Regions from separate parts of the Gordonia sp. 34D genome, predicted to be linked through region 1. Evidence: riboswitches for the same ligand, from Rfam matches in the RefSeq annotation. Region 1 holds a riboswitch; the other holds the start of a gene.

The links. Region 1 has a riboswitch for thiamine pyrophosphate ahead of thiC (phosphomethylpyrimidine synthase ThiC). Riboswitches for the same ligand answer to the same signal wherever they lie in the genome.
Region 2: linked by a shared signal. The riboswitch ahead of AC1L34_RS15300 (FAD-dependent oxidoreductase) and the one ahead of thiC (phosphomethylpyrimidine synthase ThiC) in region 1 are both predicted to bind thiamine pyrophosphate.

What each region holds. Positions count from the first base shown of each region.
Region 1 covers NZ_CM155293.1:2,653,006-2,659,996, reverse strand. Annotated here, with positions in the region: gene AC1L34_RS12370 (hypothetical protein) at 1-48, opposite strand, end outside; gene AC1L34_RS12365 (helix-turn-helix domain-containing protein) at 359-1,417, shown strand; gene thiD (bifunctional hydroxymethylpyrimidine kinase/phosphomethylpyrimidine kinase) at 1,594-2,451, opposite strand; gene thiC (phosphomethylpyrimidine synthase ThiC) at 2,448-4,142, opposite strand; TPP riboswitch at 4,133-4,247, opposite strand; gene AC1L34_RS12350 (GNAT family N-acetyltransferase) at 4,384-4,734, shown strand; gene AC1L34_RS12345 (exodeoxyribonuclease III) at 4,745-5,539, opposite strand; gene AC1L34_RS12340 (barstar family protein) at 5,543-6,031, opposite strand; gene AC1L34_RS12335 (guanyl-specific ribonuclease) at 6,028-6,606, opposite strand; gene AC1L34_RS12330 (GNAT family N-acetyltransferase, cg3035/Rv0428c family) at 6,636-6,991, opposite strand, start outside.
Region 2 covers NZ_CM155293.1:3,295,395-3,302,385, reverse strand. Annotated here, with positions in the region: gene AC1L34_RS15320 (ATP-grasp domain-containing protein) at 1-199, opposite strand, end outside; gene AC1L34_RS15315 (EamA/RhaT family transporter) at 356-1,294, shown strand; gene thiG (thiazole synthase) at 1,305-2,075, opposite strand; gene thiS (sulfur carrier protein ThiS) at 2,068-2,265, opposite strand; gene AC1L34_RS15300 (FAD-dependent oxidoreductase) at 2,243-3,322, opposite strand; TPP riboswitch at 3,313-3,416, opposite strand; gene thiE (thiamine phosphate synthase) at 3,470-4,126, shown strand; gene AC1L34_RS15290 (hypothetical protein) at 4,309-4,647, shown strand; gene AC1L34_RS15285 (NUDIX hydrolase) at 4,676-5,143, opposite strand; gene AC1L34_RS15280 (hypothetical protein) at 5,260-6,708, shown strand; gene AC1L34_RS15275 (glutamate ABC transporter substrate-binding protein) at 6,705-6,991, shown strand, end outside.

The DNA.
Region 1 (6,991 bases):
ATCGCCCGTTGGCGTATTCGCGGTGCCGTCGTTCGGCGGCTGAGTCACAGGCTCTCCTCGGAGGAAAAATTTGGGCGGGGTCTCCGCGCTATTTATGCACAGTACCGCGTGGATCGGGGCTGATTTGCGCGCCCTACCGGTACTTCCGGCACGTCGGGGGGCATTTCGAGAGCGTGCATCTTGGTGACCCGCGATTGTGGTCCAACGAGATAAGTGTGACCCAATCGAACTATGAAGGTTTGTTGTGAATCGTTCGACAGAGCGGCATTTGGTGTGTCAGGATGTCAGATGAGAACGCAAGGCTCCCTCCCAAAGCCAGGCCCATCTCGTCATGTCCCCCATGCGTAGAAGGTCTTTTATGTCCCCTGTTACAACCATGCCCAAAGCACGTCCCGTCGCCTCCTCTGCTGCTAGTCGCGCGCCTCTGGCAACGCGACTCACCCCGCGCGCAGTCGCGGAGTGGGAAGCTCGACTCGGAGTTGGAAACGCCCCCACCCGGCTTCGTCCCGACCGGTTCACCGGATCTGCGGGAACCACCACTTACTCTCCGACGGTTGACGTCCGCGTCGCCGAGCCGGATTCATTCCACGCAATGCGTTTCGCGGCGGGCTTGTCGTCGATCGCCACCTACTGTGCGCTCCAGCCAGCAATGGTTCTGGAACGCACTGCGGCTCGCGTCCGAATGGATCCCTCCGACGCGCTCCTGGTGAGCGTGAGCGGCATGCGTGGCCAGTCCATCATTCGTCAGGGTGGCCGGGAGTCCACCTACGGCCCCGGTGACCTGGTGTTCGTCAACAATGCTGCCCCGTACAGCATTGTCTCGACGGCGGTCTCCGACCCCTCGGGCATGCTGATCCCGTTCAGCCGACTCGGCAAGCACCGCCATGTCGCCGAACGCCTCCAGCGTCCCGTCGCCGCCAACACTCCGCTCGCACGGGCGGCTGCAGTCTTCGTCCGTCGCTTTGCCGCCGAGACTTCGGCCCTCAAGTCGACGTCGGCAGCAGCAAACGTCTCCGAGCAGGCCGCCGTCGACCTCCTCGTCGCCGCATTGTCGGAGCTCGAGGGTTCGCCAGCGGCGATGGAAGACAACGCGCTGTTTGTTCAGGAAGCCGCAGCAGATCTGATCGACCGTCACCACCGGGATTCGAGCTTCTCGCCCGACGTGATCGCCGAGCACCTGCACCTGTCGCGCCGTCAGCTGTACCGCTACTTCGAAAGTTGCGACAACTCGCTGGCCAGCCGCATCGCCGATCGTCGCCTGCAGACCGCACACGAAATGTTGGTCCAGAGCCCGATGGCTTCGATCAGCAGCATCGCATTCTCGTCGGGCTTCCCGACCGTGGCGACCTTCCGCAACCGTTTCAAGACGCGTTACGGCGTCGGCCCGGTTGAGTACCGCCACCGCGTCCACGGCTAGACGCTAAGAACTAAGCACGCCGCCCGGATCATCGCGAGATGATCCGGGCGGCGTGCTATTTACGCGGGGTTTTCGTCCCTTTCCTGTCACATCTGACGGTCGTGCCGGTGACCAAACCGTCACCGATCGAGACGTTTGGTGACGGCTTGGTCGAATCGTGACAGAAAAGGGGGATGTTAGGGGGTTGAGGGGGCGAGGCGCCAGAGCGGGTTGACGGGGCCATGGCCTGCACCCAAAGGGTAGGCAGCAGCGAGGCCTCGCGTGACCCAGCGTTTGGCGAAAGCAACGGCATCCGGTACCGAGTAGCCGTGGCCGAGCGCTCCGACGATAGCGGCGGCCAAAGTGTCGCCGGCCCCGTGATCGTGCGGGGTGTTGATCCGCGGGGCGGGAAACTGATGGAAGTCGGTGCCGTCGTACAGCAGATCCGGGCTGAGGTCGCTACCTCGCAGATGCCCGCCCTTCACCAGCGCCCAGCGGGGACCCATCGCGTGCAGTGCGACGGCGGCCGCCCGCTGCGTGGCATCGTCGACGACGTCGATCCCCGTCAGCAGTCGCACCTCGTCGAGGTTGGGCGTCACGACCGTCGCAAGCGGAAACAACTGCGTCGTGAGTGCCCCGAAGGCATCGGCGGCCAGCAGGGGATCTCCGTGCATCGATGCCGAAACCGGGTCGACGACCAGCGGTATCGCACCATCACGGCCGATACCCAAGTCGACTGCCGCGTCGGCGATCGCGGTGATGATTGGCGCGGAAGCCAACATGCCAGTCTTGGCCGCCGAAACGCCGATGTCGGAAACCACCGACCGCATCTGCGCGGCGACGATCGTCGGATCAATCTCGGCGAACTCGGTGACACCCGTCGAGTTCTGGACGGTCACCGCTGTAATGGCGACACATCCGTGTAGACCGAGCATCGCGAAAGTCCGCAGGTCAGCTTGGATTCCCGCGCCGCCACCGGAGTCGGAGCCTGCGACAGTTAGCACCCGCACCGGGGTGGTGCCGGGTGCAGCGAGCGGGAGCGACGGGTACGTCACGGCGTGCTCACCGCCTCGTCGATCGGTAGGTAAACGCGGTTGCCCGCGGCGGTGAACTCGGCCGACTTTGCGGCCATCTCCTCGGCGAGGCGGGCGTCGATATCGTCTTGCGTCACCAATCCGTGCTCCTCGGCGTATGTGCGGACGTCCGCGGAAATACGCATTGAGCAGAACTTGGGTCCGCACATCGAACAGAAGTGGGCGGTTTTAGCCGGCTCGGCGGGCATCGTCTCGTCGTGATACTCGCGGGCGGTGTCGGGGTCAAGAGACAAGTTGAACTGGTCGGTCCAGCGGAATTCAAAGCGGGCCTTACTGAGAGCATCGTCGCGCTCTTGCGCCCGCGGATGCTGCTTCGCCAGGTCGGCGGCGTGTGCAGCGATCTTGTAGGTAATAACGCCGACCTTCACGTCGTCGCGGTTCGGGAGGCCAAGGTGCTCCTTCGGCGTGACGTAGCAGAGCATCGCCGTTCCCGCCTGGGCGATCATCGCCGCACCGATCGCCGAGGTGATGTGGTCGTACGCTGGCGCAATGTCGGTGGCGAGCGGACCCAGGGTGTAGAACGGCGCTTCGTCGCACAGTTCTTCCTCGAGCCGGACGTTCTCGACGATCTTGTGCATCGGAACGTGACCGGGGCCCTCGATCATTACCTGCACACCGTGCGCTTTCGCGATGGCCGTCAGTTCGCCGAGCGTGCGGAGTTCGGCGAACTGTGCCTCGTCGTTCGCGTCGGCGATAGACCCCGGACGCAGACCGTCACCGAGGGAGAAGGTGATGTCGTAGCGGGCGAGGATCTCGCACAGTTCGTCGAAGTGCGTGTAGAGGAATGACTCGGTGTGATGGGCCAGGCACCACGCCGCCATTATCGACCCACCGCGCGAGACGATGCCAGTGACCCGCTTGGCGGTGAGCGGCACGTAGCGCAGCAGCACGCCAGCATGCACGGTCATGTAGTCGACGCCCTGCTCGGCCTGCTCGATGACGGTGTCGCGATATAGTTCCCACGTCAGCTTGGTGGGATCGCCGTTGACCTTCTCGAGCGCCTGGTAGATCGGGACTGTGCCGACGGGAACCGGTGAGTTCCGCATGATCCACTCGCGCGTGAGGTGGATGTCTTTGCCGGTTGAGAGGTCCATGATGGTGTCCGCGCCCCAGCGGGCCGCCCACACCATCTTTTCCACCTCTTCGGCGATCGACGAGGTGACTGCCGAGTTGCCGATGTTGGCGTTCACCTTGACCGCGAAGGCCTTGCCGATGATCATCGGCTCGGATTCGGGGTGCCGATAGTTGGCCGGAATCACTGCCCGACCTCGGGCGACCTCGCTGCGGACCAGCTCGGGGTCGACGCCTTCGCGCGCGGCGATGAACTTCATCTCCGGGGTGACGATGCCTTCGCGGGCCCACGCCAACTGTGTTGATGCGGTGTGTGCGGCTGTCCCACGTTCGGGGTTGGCCGGAATCAGCACCGGTTCTGGACGAACCCAGTGGTCACGGGTTTTTGCTAAACCGGCATCCAGATCGATGGTTGCCGAATTATCGGTGTAGGGGCCGGAGGTGTCGTAAAGGTCGAGGTGATCACCATTGGTGAGGTTGACGCGACGCTGCGGGACGGCCATGCCGTCGACGTCGAGATAGTGCTTGGTGGAGCCTTGGATGGGTCCACAGGTAACAGTTTTTTTCGACATGTCGGCCATGACTTTTCTCCCTACGCCGGCATTATCCGGACAGGTTCAGGCGGTCGACGACCGCCTGTCGTCATCTCAGCCCCCGGTTTCGTGGGAGCCCCCGCGTATGAAATTTGCGCCCGCGGATGGGGCGCTCACCACCCTACTCAGGTGCCGGATCGAAGGCATATCGTGATGCGCATGTGACTGATGTGACTTGCATCTCTATTTGTCCAACCATAGGCTTGTGATGCGAGTCACAGGAGGCTATATGTACCGGAAGCACCGTCATGCTCAGCCGACGCAATCGGCGCGTTCGCTGCTGCAACAGATATCTCAGGTCTCGCACAACCCTGACCGTGAGCGGTTCGAACTCTGGGTGGCTGGCGATCTCGTCGGTGTCCTCGGTTATCGCATCGACAAGGGTCCGCAGGGAGATGTGGTCACCATCCTGCATACCGTTCTCTACGACGAATACAGCGGACACGGACTTGCGACCCGACTGACGGGCAGCGCAATGTCGTACATGCGAGAGAACAACCTCAAAGTGCGGCCGATCTGCTCGTTTACCAGACACTTTTTGGACAGTCATCCCGGCATGGTGGCAATGGCACCCGCCTAGTGAAACTCGCTTACAAGGTGAGGGCGCTGACGTCGAAGACGACGGGCGCATGGTCGCTGGCACCCTGGGTGGCGCGAACTTCTCGATCAATGAAGGCGTCGTGTATGCGGTTGTTCAATGCTGGTGAGCACAAACCGAAATCGATGCGCATGCCCTCGTTGCGGGCAAACCGACCGGCTTGGTAGTCCCAGAACGTGAACTTCCTTGGGCCCGGCGTGTACGGGGCCGCGCTGTCGACGAATCCATGGTCGATGAACTTCGTGAAGGCGGCACGTTCTATCTCACTCGTATGAGTGCGACCCTGGAAGTACTCCGGATCCCACACATCCTCATCCGTGGGTGCCACGTTCCAGTCACCGAGCAGGGCAATCTGCGCTGCGGGATCGTGCGTCAGTTCCAGACTGGTCACATCCGCGAGGGCACCCAGCCAATCGAGCTTGTACTGCAGATGCGGGTGCCCGGGCTCACGGCCGTTGGGCACGTACAGGCTCCAAACTCGCACCCCGCCGCACGTCGCCGACATGGCGCGCGCCTGTATCTCGCCGTTGTAGGTCGGCTCACCGTCGAAGCCGTTGTGAACCTCGTGCACTCCGAGACGTGAAGCAATGGCGACGCCGTTGTAGCCGCTGGTCCCGTGGAAGGCGACGTCGTATCCGTGCGCGATGAAACTCATCACCGGGAACTCGTCGTTGGTGCACTTAGTTTCCTGCATTGCCAGCACGTCGATAGCGTGCCGATTCATCCATGCCACGACCTGCTCGGATCGGGCGCGGATCGAGTTCACGTTCCACGTCGCCAGGCGCATGCGTCAATCTTGCCGTAGCCGCAAGAGGGGCGCGTCAGCGGCCTCCCATCGTCGGGCGACGAGATCACCCGCCGTTGTCGAGTCAGCAAGCAAAACAAGCCCGAACCCCAGTTGCTCACTGCGGTAGTGCTCGCGCCAAAAGTCGACCGATGTCGCGAACCATGCGAAATCATCGGCATTCGCCGCCGCGAGGAACTTGTCAGCGGCTTCGATCACGGTGAGGTAGCCGGTTGCGACCGCGCCGGTCGGCGTGTGCATGCCTGTCGGTAGATCGCGAATGGAATCGTCGAACGCGTCCTTATTGGCGCCGAAGTGCGACGGGAAGTCCCACGCGGAGGCAAATGCCTCGTACATCCCTGGCATGGTCGCCATTTTGGCGCCGGGAAGTCGCCGGGCGACGGCACCGGTCCGGTAGGTGCTGATCGATCCGACTGCCAGAACGGTAGCCGGGCCGGGGCCGGTCAAGGCGCCGGGGGGAAATTCGAGGTTCATGCGGCCGGTCCTCTGATCAGGATGAAGCTCTTGTAATGGTCCTTGGTGTACCAGGCTGAACCGTCGCTGCTGGTCACGATGCGTTCGGCGTCGCGGCCGCGGCCTCGCTGCTTCGGATTCACGTCCCACTCCCGGTACGTGATCCGACGCCCGCTGGAGTCTTTGACCGGAAGGTTGCGCTCGTTGTTGCGGAAGGTGTCGCCGCCGCGCGTCCCGGGCGCATTCGCGGCCTCCGGCCATCGACCGGCATCCACCAGTGCCAAGGTGTTCAGTACCCGCGCGGGTATCTGCTTGCTCGGCGCCGGGGTAGCGGTCGACGACGTCTTCTTCGGAGCCTTGGAGGCGGTGGCTGGCCGCGTGGGCTTCGGTGTTGCGGCTCCAGCGGGTGCCGGAGCGGCTGACGAAGCACTCGTCGTCGACGTCGCAGCTTCGGAATCGGGGCCGTCCCGTCCGTCGATCCACCAGGTCAGTGCGACGACCGCCAGAAGCAATACCACGGCCAGAATTGCCGCAAAGGTTCGTCGTTTGGTTAGGTCGGGCGCGCCGTCGGCGTCGGTGGGGTTGGAATTCGACATCGCCTCCACCGTATGTCATTGCGTGGACGCTACATCGTCAGCAAACGGCAGGTGTGATGCAACTCGAACCCGAGAGCGCGCCACGCATCGCGCGCGGCACCGTCGAAAGCGGGGACGGTCGCCGCAGCTACCCCCGGTGAAATGAGGGCCCACTCGCCGGCGGGTGTGTCTCGGTCGGGTTCGGGACCGACGAGTACCTCGTACGCAATGGACGCGCGAGGCGCGGCCCCCAACGCGGAACTGCGCAACAGGCGGTCGGCCACCATCAGTCGAGGTGCCAGGTCGTGGTCGGTGAGCCAGGCGAGGGCAGGTCCCAGACCCGCTGCCGTCGACCCGAATTCGACCGGTGCCGCCACCCCGGAGCGCAGGTTGGGGCCAGCCGCGG
Region 2 (6,991 bases), 640 kb from region 1:
AGTATTCCTGCGGCTTGAACTTCGGCGGGCTCACCCGATGAAACTTCGACACCGCGTTTGAATACCTGCTCACCGCAATCGGCAAACTGTCGCAGGTCGAGACCTTGTATCCGCCCGCAGCGAGGAGCCTCGCCAGGTTCAAGGTCAGAAATGACCTGCCGAAGGTAATCAATATATGTTTGCGCGCACCAGAGTCCACGGGTACAGCCTAGACAAGAACCAAACAATGAGAACGCCCGGGAACATGCTGGCCGTGTAGCGTGTTCTTACCAAGTACTCAGAATCGCCTCAGTACTCAATAAGATCAGTACTCCAGAAGACCAGCTCGACCACATCAACGCAGGGGATTGTCTACTTGTTTGTCATCGGGATCATTGCGGCGTCGATGGCCGCGGTGGCCTATGGCGTCTCGACCGTGCTCCGTGCACTGGGCGCCCGACGGGTCGCCGTAGAGCAACGCGAAGACGGCAAAGCCGGAATCGATGGTAGCTCTTCGCCATCCGTCGAATCGACGTTCTCGACAATCGCCGACCCCGCATTCATTTTCGGCACCGTGATGGTGGTGGTCGGATTTGCTGGCGGAGCCGTAGCCGCCCGCTTTCTTCCGCTCTTCCTCGCGCAATCGATCGTGTCGGCAAACCTGGTGGTCACAGCCCTGCTCGGTACGTTGCTGCTCGGCATTACGCTGCACACCCGCGACTGGGTCGCGATCTGGCTGGTGGTGCTTTCGCTGTTTATGCTCGGCGTTTCGTCATCGCCCGGCGCCAACGACAACGCCTCGATGGCATTCCACTGGGGATTGTTCATCGCGACCCTCGCGCTGTGCACCATCTCGCTGGTGGGCGTCTACCGCGGCGGCAAGTTCGCGGCACCCATCGGCGGCGCGTGCGCCGGTCTGCTGTTCGGCGTCATTGCATGCGCCGTCCGCGTTCTGCACGGGCTCGAACCGTTCCACCTGGTAACCCTGCTGACTGATCCGGCCGCGTGGTCGATCGCGATCGCGGGGGCGATCGGCTTCTATGTCCAAACCGTTGCCCTGCAGGTGGGTGCGGTCAGTGGCGTCACCGCCATGCTGGTGGTTGGCGAAACGGCTGGCCCCAGCATCATTGGCGTCGCATTCCTCGGCGACTCAGCGCGCGTCGGCCTCGGCTGGCTAGCCGTCGTCGGTTTCATCGGCGCGGTGGTCGGTGCGGTCCTTGTGGCTTGGTATGGCACCGGCGAACCCGACCACTTCGGTGAAGCACCGCCGGAGAAGGGCGGTTGGCACCGCGGACGCGAAGACGCCGAAGCCTAAGCCACCGTTCCTACCCTCGGGCCGGGGACGACGCCTGCGCCCAGAAGCGTTTCGGAATACGCCCGGCCCTGGCCGCCAAATAGCCGCCGATCACCGCATGCTTCATCGCTGCGCCCATCACTTCCGGATCGTCGGCGCGCGTCACGGCAGAGGCGAGAAGCACTGCGTCGCAACCGAGTTCCATCGCGAGGGCGGCGTCGCTCGCCGTCCCAATGCCTGCGTCCAAAACGACGGGCACCCCGGCGCGCGCCACGATCATCTCAATGTTGTGCGGATTTGAAATGCCCAGTCCGGTACCGATCGGGGACCCGAGCGGCATCACCGCCGCAACCCCGGCGTCCTCGAGCCGGAGCGCCAGGACGGGGTCGTCGTTGGTGTATGCCAGCACATCGAATCCGTCGGCGACCAGCGCCAGCGCGGCGTCGACCAGCTCGAGCGGATCCGGGAGCAGCGTGCGGTCGTCGGCGACCACCTCCAGTTTCACCAGGTTGGTTTCGCACGCCTCGCGCCCCAGTTGCGCGGTCAAAACGGCCTCGGCTGTCGTATGGCATCCCGCCGTGTTCGGCAGCAGCGCGATCCCCAGGCGGCGGAGGAGGTCGAGCAAGCCGGTCCCCGACTCCGGGCTGATCCGGCGCATCGCGACGGTCGTCAACTCGGTTCCGGACGCCACCAGCGCGCGTTCCAGAATCGCCAGGTTGCTGGCTCCGCCGGTTCCGGTGATGAGCCGCGACCCGAACTCACGCTCGGCAATGCGGAGCGGTTCGATTCCCGGGCTAGCCACCTTGCACAGCCGTCAGAATGTCGAGTTCGGCGAACGGCAGCAAGACCTGGTCCCACTCGCTCTTAGGTCGCACAATCCCGTTGACGGCCACCGCGACCCCCGTTTCGGGCAGGTCGAGGTGGGTCAACAACTGCGCGACGGTCGGCGCTTCATCGAGGGTGACGGTGTCACCGTTCACGGTCAATTCCATGGTGGACTCCCCTATCTTCGGTCGAGGTGTGTGTTGAGTGTTGTGCCAGTACCGCGAGGACCTGCTGCGCCGTCCAGGGTGCCAGCGCGATCCCGTTACGGCCATGTCCGGCGGCTACCGTCACCCGCTCATCGACGCGTTCGATGAGCGGTACGCCGTCCGCCGACGACGGTCGGATGCCTGCGCTGACCTCGGTGAGTTCGTAAGTTCGCAGGCCCGGCATCAATTCATCGGCGTCGCCCAGCAGGTCCGCGACGCCCCCGGCCAGTGGGGCGCGGTCGGTGTCGTCGTAGGCCTCGTATTGGGTGGCACCCAGAACAATGCCGTCTTCGCGTGGCACGAGATACACCGGCCGGCCGTGCCAGCGCGCGCGAATCACATTGCGCGGCGGAGCAACTGACCATCGAGTGCGGCGCAGTCGGAGGATTTCCCCCTTCTCACCGCGGAGGTCGACGTCGGGGAGAAGTCGTCGAGTGTCGAGTCCGGCGGCCACCAGAATCTGCTCGCCGGGCACGTCGGCGAGGTTGTCGATCTCGGCACGCACCTGCATTACGCCCGCCGCGTCGAGCGCCGCACGCAAAGCGGCGAGGAGCTTACGGTTGTCGACCGCGCCCTCCCCGACCGCTTGGAATCCGCCCGCCACATTTCGGGCAAGGGCCGGTTCCAGGGTTCGTAGTTCGCGGGCCGACGCCGACGGGATCCGGTGTGTGTCGTCGGGCAGTTCCGACCGCAGAAACCGCATCTGCGTTTCCAGCGCGGCAACATCCGACGGTGTGGCCCCGACCAGGAGACTGTCGGTCGCGGTCAGAATGTCAGGGCAACTGAGACGATTCAGCAACCCCGGCCACAGGGACGTCGACTCGCGGGAAATGGCCAGGAGCCGGTCTTCACCGGGGTGCCCTTCGGCGAGGCAACCGAGCATGCCACCCGCCACATCGGAGGCTCGGCGGTCGGGTCCGGCGTCGAATACCGTGACGCGCCAACCGCTATCGACGGCGGCGAGAGCGCACGTCAAGCCGACGACGCCACCACCGACGACCGCTAGTTCACCGAGCATGAGAGCCTTCCTACGCCGGCATTATCCGGATCAGGTGTGACGGTCAGCGTCGGCGCGACGCCCTCTCAGCCCGACGAACCTCCGAGCTCCCGTGTGAGGAATACGCCCCGAGTTTACCGCGCCGGGCACACCACTAAGGTGGCGGTCATGAACGCGCGCACCCGCCTCGAAGATGCCAGCTTGTACCTGTGTACCGACGCACGACGCGAACGCGGTGACCTCGTCGACTTTGTCCGCGCGGCCCTCGACGGTGGCGTCGACATAGTTCAGTTGCGCGATAAGGGGTCCCCCGGCGAGCGCGAGTTCGGTGAGCTGACGACCCTGCAGCAGATCGACCTGTTGGGGCAGATCGCTGAACTCACGAAGGCCTATCGGGCGCTGCTTGCCGTGAACGACCGCGCCGACCTGGCGGCGGCCGTCGGTGCCGACGTGCTGCACCTCGGCCAGGACGACCTGCCACCGGCGGCGGCACGGGAAATTGTGGGGCCGGACATGGTGATTGGCCGTTCCACCCACCGCATTGACGAGGCCATCGACGCCATCACCGATCCCGATATCGACTACTTCTGCACCGGCCCCTGCTGGACCACGCCAACCAAGCCGGGCCGCGCAGCGACGGGCCTGGACTTCGTCTCCGACGTCGCCGCACGCCACCCCAATAAGCCGTGGTTCGCGATCGGCGGGATCGACCTCGAACGTCTCGATGAGGTGAAAGCTGCTGGCGCACAGCGGATTGTGGTGGTCCGCGCGATTACCGGCGCCACTGATCCGACGACAGCTGCGCGAGCCCTCAAAATCGGGTAGGCTGCCCGACATCATGTTGTGGAACCTTCTCGTAACCCGCCGCAGCGGGGTCTGATCTCGACCGACCCCCCGCTGCGGGTTTGTCGTCTCCACACCCTGGAGCTAGTCGGTCATCAAAGATTCGACCGAAATGAAGTTTCCAGATGCCTTACATTCAATTCCCCCAGCCATCCTCTGCAGACATGAGCGCGGCAGCTTTCATCACCTTGCAAACTCTGTCCATTGAGCCCGCGCGGGCCGACACGGTCGTCGCGCGCGCCCACATCACTCTCGGCAGGGACGCCCACGACATTTCGGCGACCGCCACCGGCACCATCGCCGCCATGACCGAAATCCTGTACGCCCTCGGCGCGGGCATCGAAATCGTCCGGCTGTCGCAGCAGCGCGACGGCGACGAAACCGTCACCTACCTTCTGTGCGAACGCGACTCTCGACAGGGATGGTCGTCGGGCCGTGGCCGGGACGGCGACGAAGCGACAGTCAATGCGCTGATCGCCGGGGCAAACCAGCTTGCCGCTTAGCGTTTCTGAAGTCCGGAGTCACCGACAGCTAAACCAGCAGTTTCGGTAGCAGGTCGGCCCAGGAGGCGGCCAGACCCGGGTGAAGGGGCAGGTTGGCGACTTCGTCGGCCGGGACCCAGCGCAGTTCGGCGGACTCGCCGTTGCCGACGGTCACCACCGGCTTCTCGGCCTCGGCGAGGACCGTCGTGTACGTCCAGCCACCGGATGCGGTGTGGGTGACAATCGATTCGACCACGGTGAGGTCAGCTTCGATGATCCCGGCTTCTTCGTTGGCCTCACGGACGGCGGCCTGCTCAACAGTCTCGTGGGAATCGCGGGCACCGCCCGGCAGCCCCCAAGTTCCGCCCTGGTGCGACCAAATCGCCCGGTGCTGCAACAGCACGACCACCGTTCCTTCGGCGTCGGGCGCAAACAGCAGCAGACCGGCCGCACCGTGCCGCCCCCAGTACCGCCCGCCTGCGCCGTCGAACACCCAGCCGTCACCGTCTCCACGCACTGCGTTGCCTCCAGCAAAGGGATTTTCCGATATCTGAAGAATCACCGTACCGGCCTGGCAGCGCGAGCGCAGTCGCGCCGACTAGGGTTGGACACAGTTCATTCGAAGGGAACAACGTGGCCGGCCAGGTTTACCGAGTGCGCTCTGCACTCACCCACGCGGGCCGAAGCGTGCTGCCCGAGCGCGGGTCGGCGAACCCCACCCTTCGGCAGGTTATCGCCGACCGCCGCGAGATCTCGGCGATTACCCGCGAACGCGTCTCGTCTCCGCTGCTCACACTGCGGTTTTATGCCACGACGACGCCCGGCAAGTTGCTGATGATCATGATCACGATGACGCTCGCGTGCGGCCTCACCGGCTTCTACTCGTCGGCTTCGCTGAACAATCGCAGTCAGACCCTCGAAGCGCTGGTCAGCCGGGCCGAACCGCAAGCCGAGGCGGCCGAAGTCCTGTACAGCTCACTGTCGGTTGCTGACGCCGCCGCCAACTCCGCCTTCATTTCCGGGGGGCGCGAATCCCCCGAATTGCGGTCGGAGTACACCGATTCCATCGCCACGGCGGCCACAGCGCTCGTCGCCGCTGCCGACGGTGTGGCGAACGGCGACGACCTGACCGACAGTCAGCGGGCCGCCCGCAACGACCTCAACACGCTCTCGACCAGCATCCCGGTGTACACCGGGCTGATCGAAACTGCCCGCACCAACAATCGGCTCGCCAACCCGGTCGGCTCGGCCTACTTGAGCGAAGCGTCGACCCTGATGCTTGGCACGATTCTGCCTGCGGCACAGCGCCTTTACGAGGACCGGTCGGCGGCAATCTCCGATCCTCAGCGCACTCTGACCGTGCCCCCGTGGGGGGTGTACGTGGCCTTGCTGATCATTATTTTGATGCTGCTCGCGACCGGCCGATACTTGGCCAGACGCACGCGCAGGCACTTCAATCTCGGGTTGATCGGGGCGCTGGCCGCCCTCGGGATCGGCACGGTTTGGCTGTTGGTGTCGGGACTATTGTCGGTGGCTGCGGCCAACACGGCTAAGACCGCGGGTGCCGAACCACTCCACACGCTGACGACGATGCGCATCCTGACCCAGCAAGCCCGGTCAGCGGAAACTCTGTCGCTGGTGCGCCGCACCGATCCCGGCGAACTCGACGTCGGCTTTGTGCAAGACCTGGAACAGATCAGCGCAGACGCCGACCGACTCGCGAACGATCCATCTCACGCCGAGAACCCCGGGCTCACCCAGCCGATCAGCGATGCCCAAGCCGCGCTCGAAAGGTGGCGTGGCGCCCACGAAGAAGTGGGTCGACGGCTCGCCGGAGGCGACTTCACCGCCGCGCGTGCCCTGACTATCGGTAACGGCAAAATCAGTACGGCCACCGGCTACAACGAAGTCAATGACGCCCTGGTGAAGGCGATCGCGGACGCCCGCACCACCTTCCGGGACAACATCAGTACCGCTCAGACGCTTCTCGGGTATACCGGCACCGGCATCGGCCTGGTGTGCGTGTTGGCCGCCTTCGCGGTGATTTTCGGCCTCATCCCACGCATTCGGGAGTACCGATGACGAGATCCCGCTCAGCCCGCCTCGCTGTCGCAGCGGCAGCCATCATGATCGCGATGACCGGTTGCACCACCGAAGCCGACAGTGCCAATCCGCCTCCCTCGGCCACCGCGCAGGCCCCGTGGCCGCCGGAGGTGACCGTTGGTGCCCCACCCGACGCACCGGCGTCGAACGACACCTGCGATGCCACCGTCGGACTCCGCCCGACTCCGCTGCCGGAACCCCGGAGCATGCCCGCCAAGTCGACGATGGAACGGATCTTCCAGCGTGGTCGCCTCATTGTCGG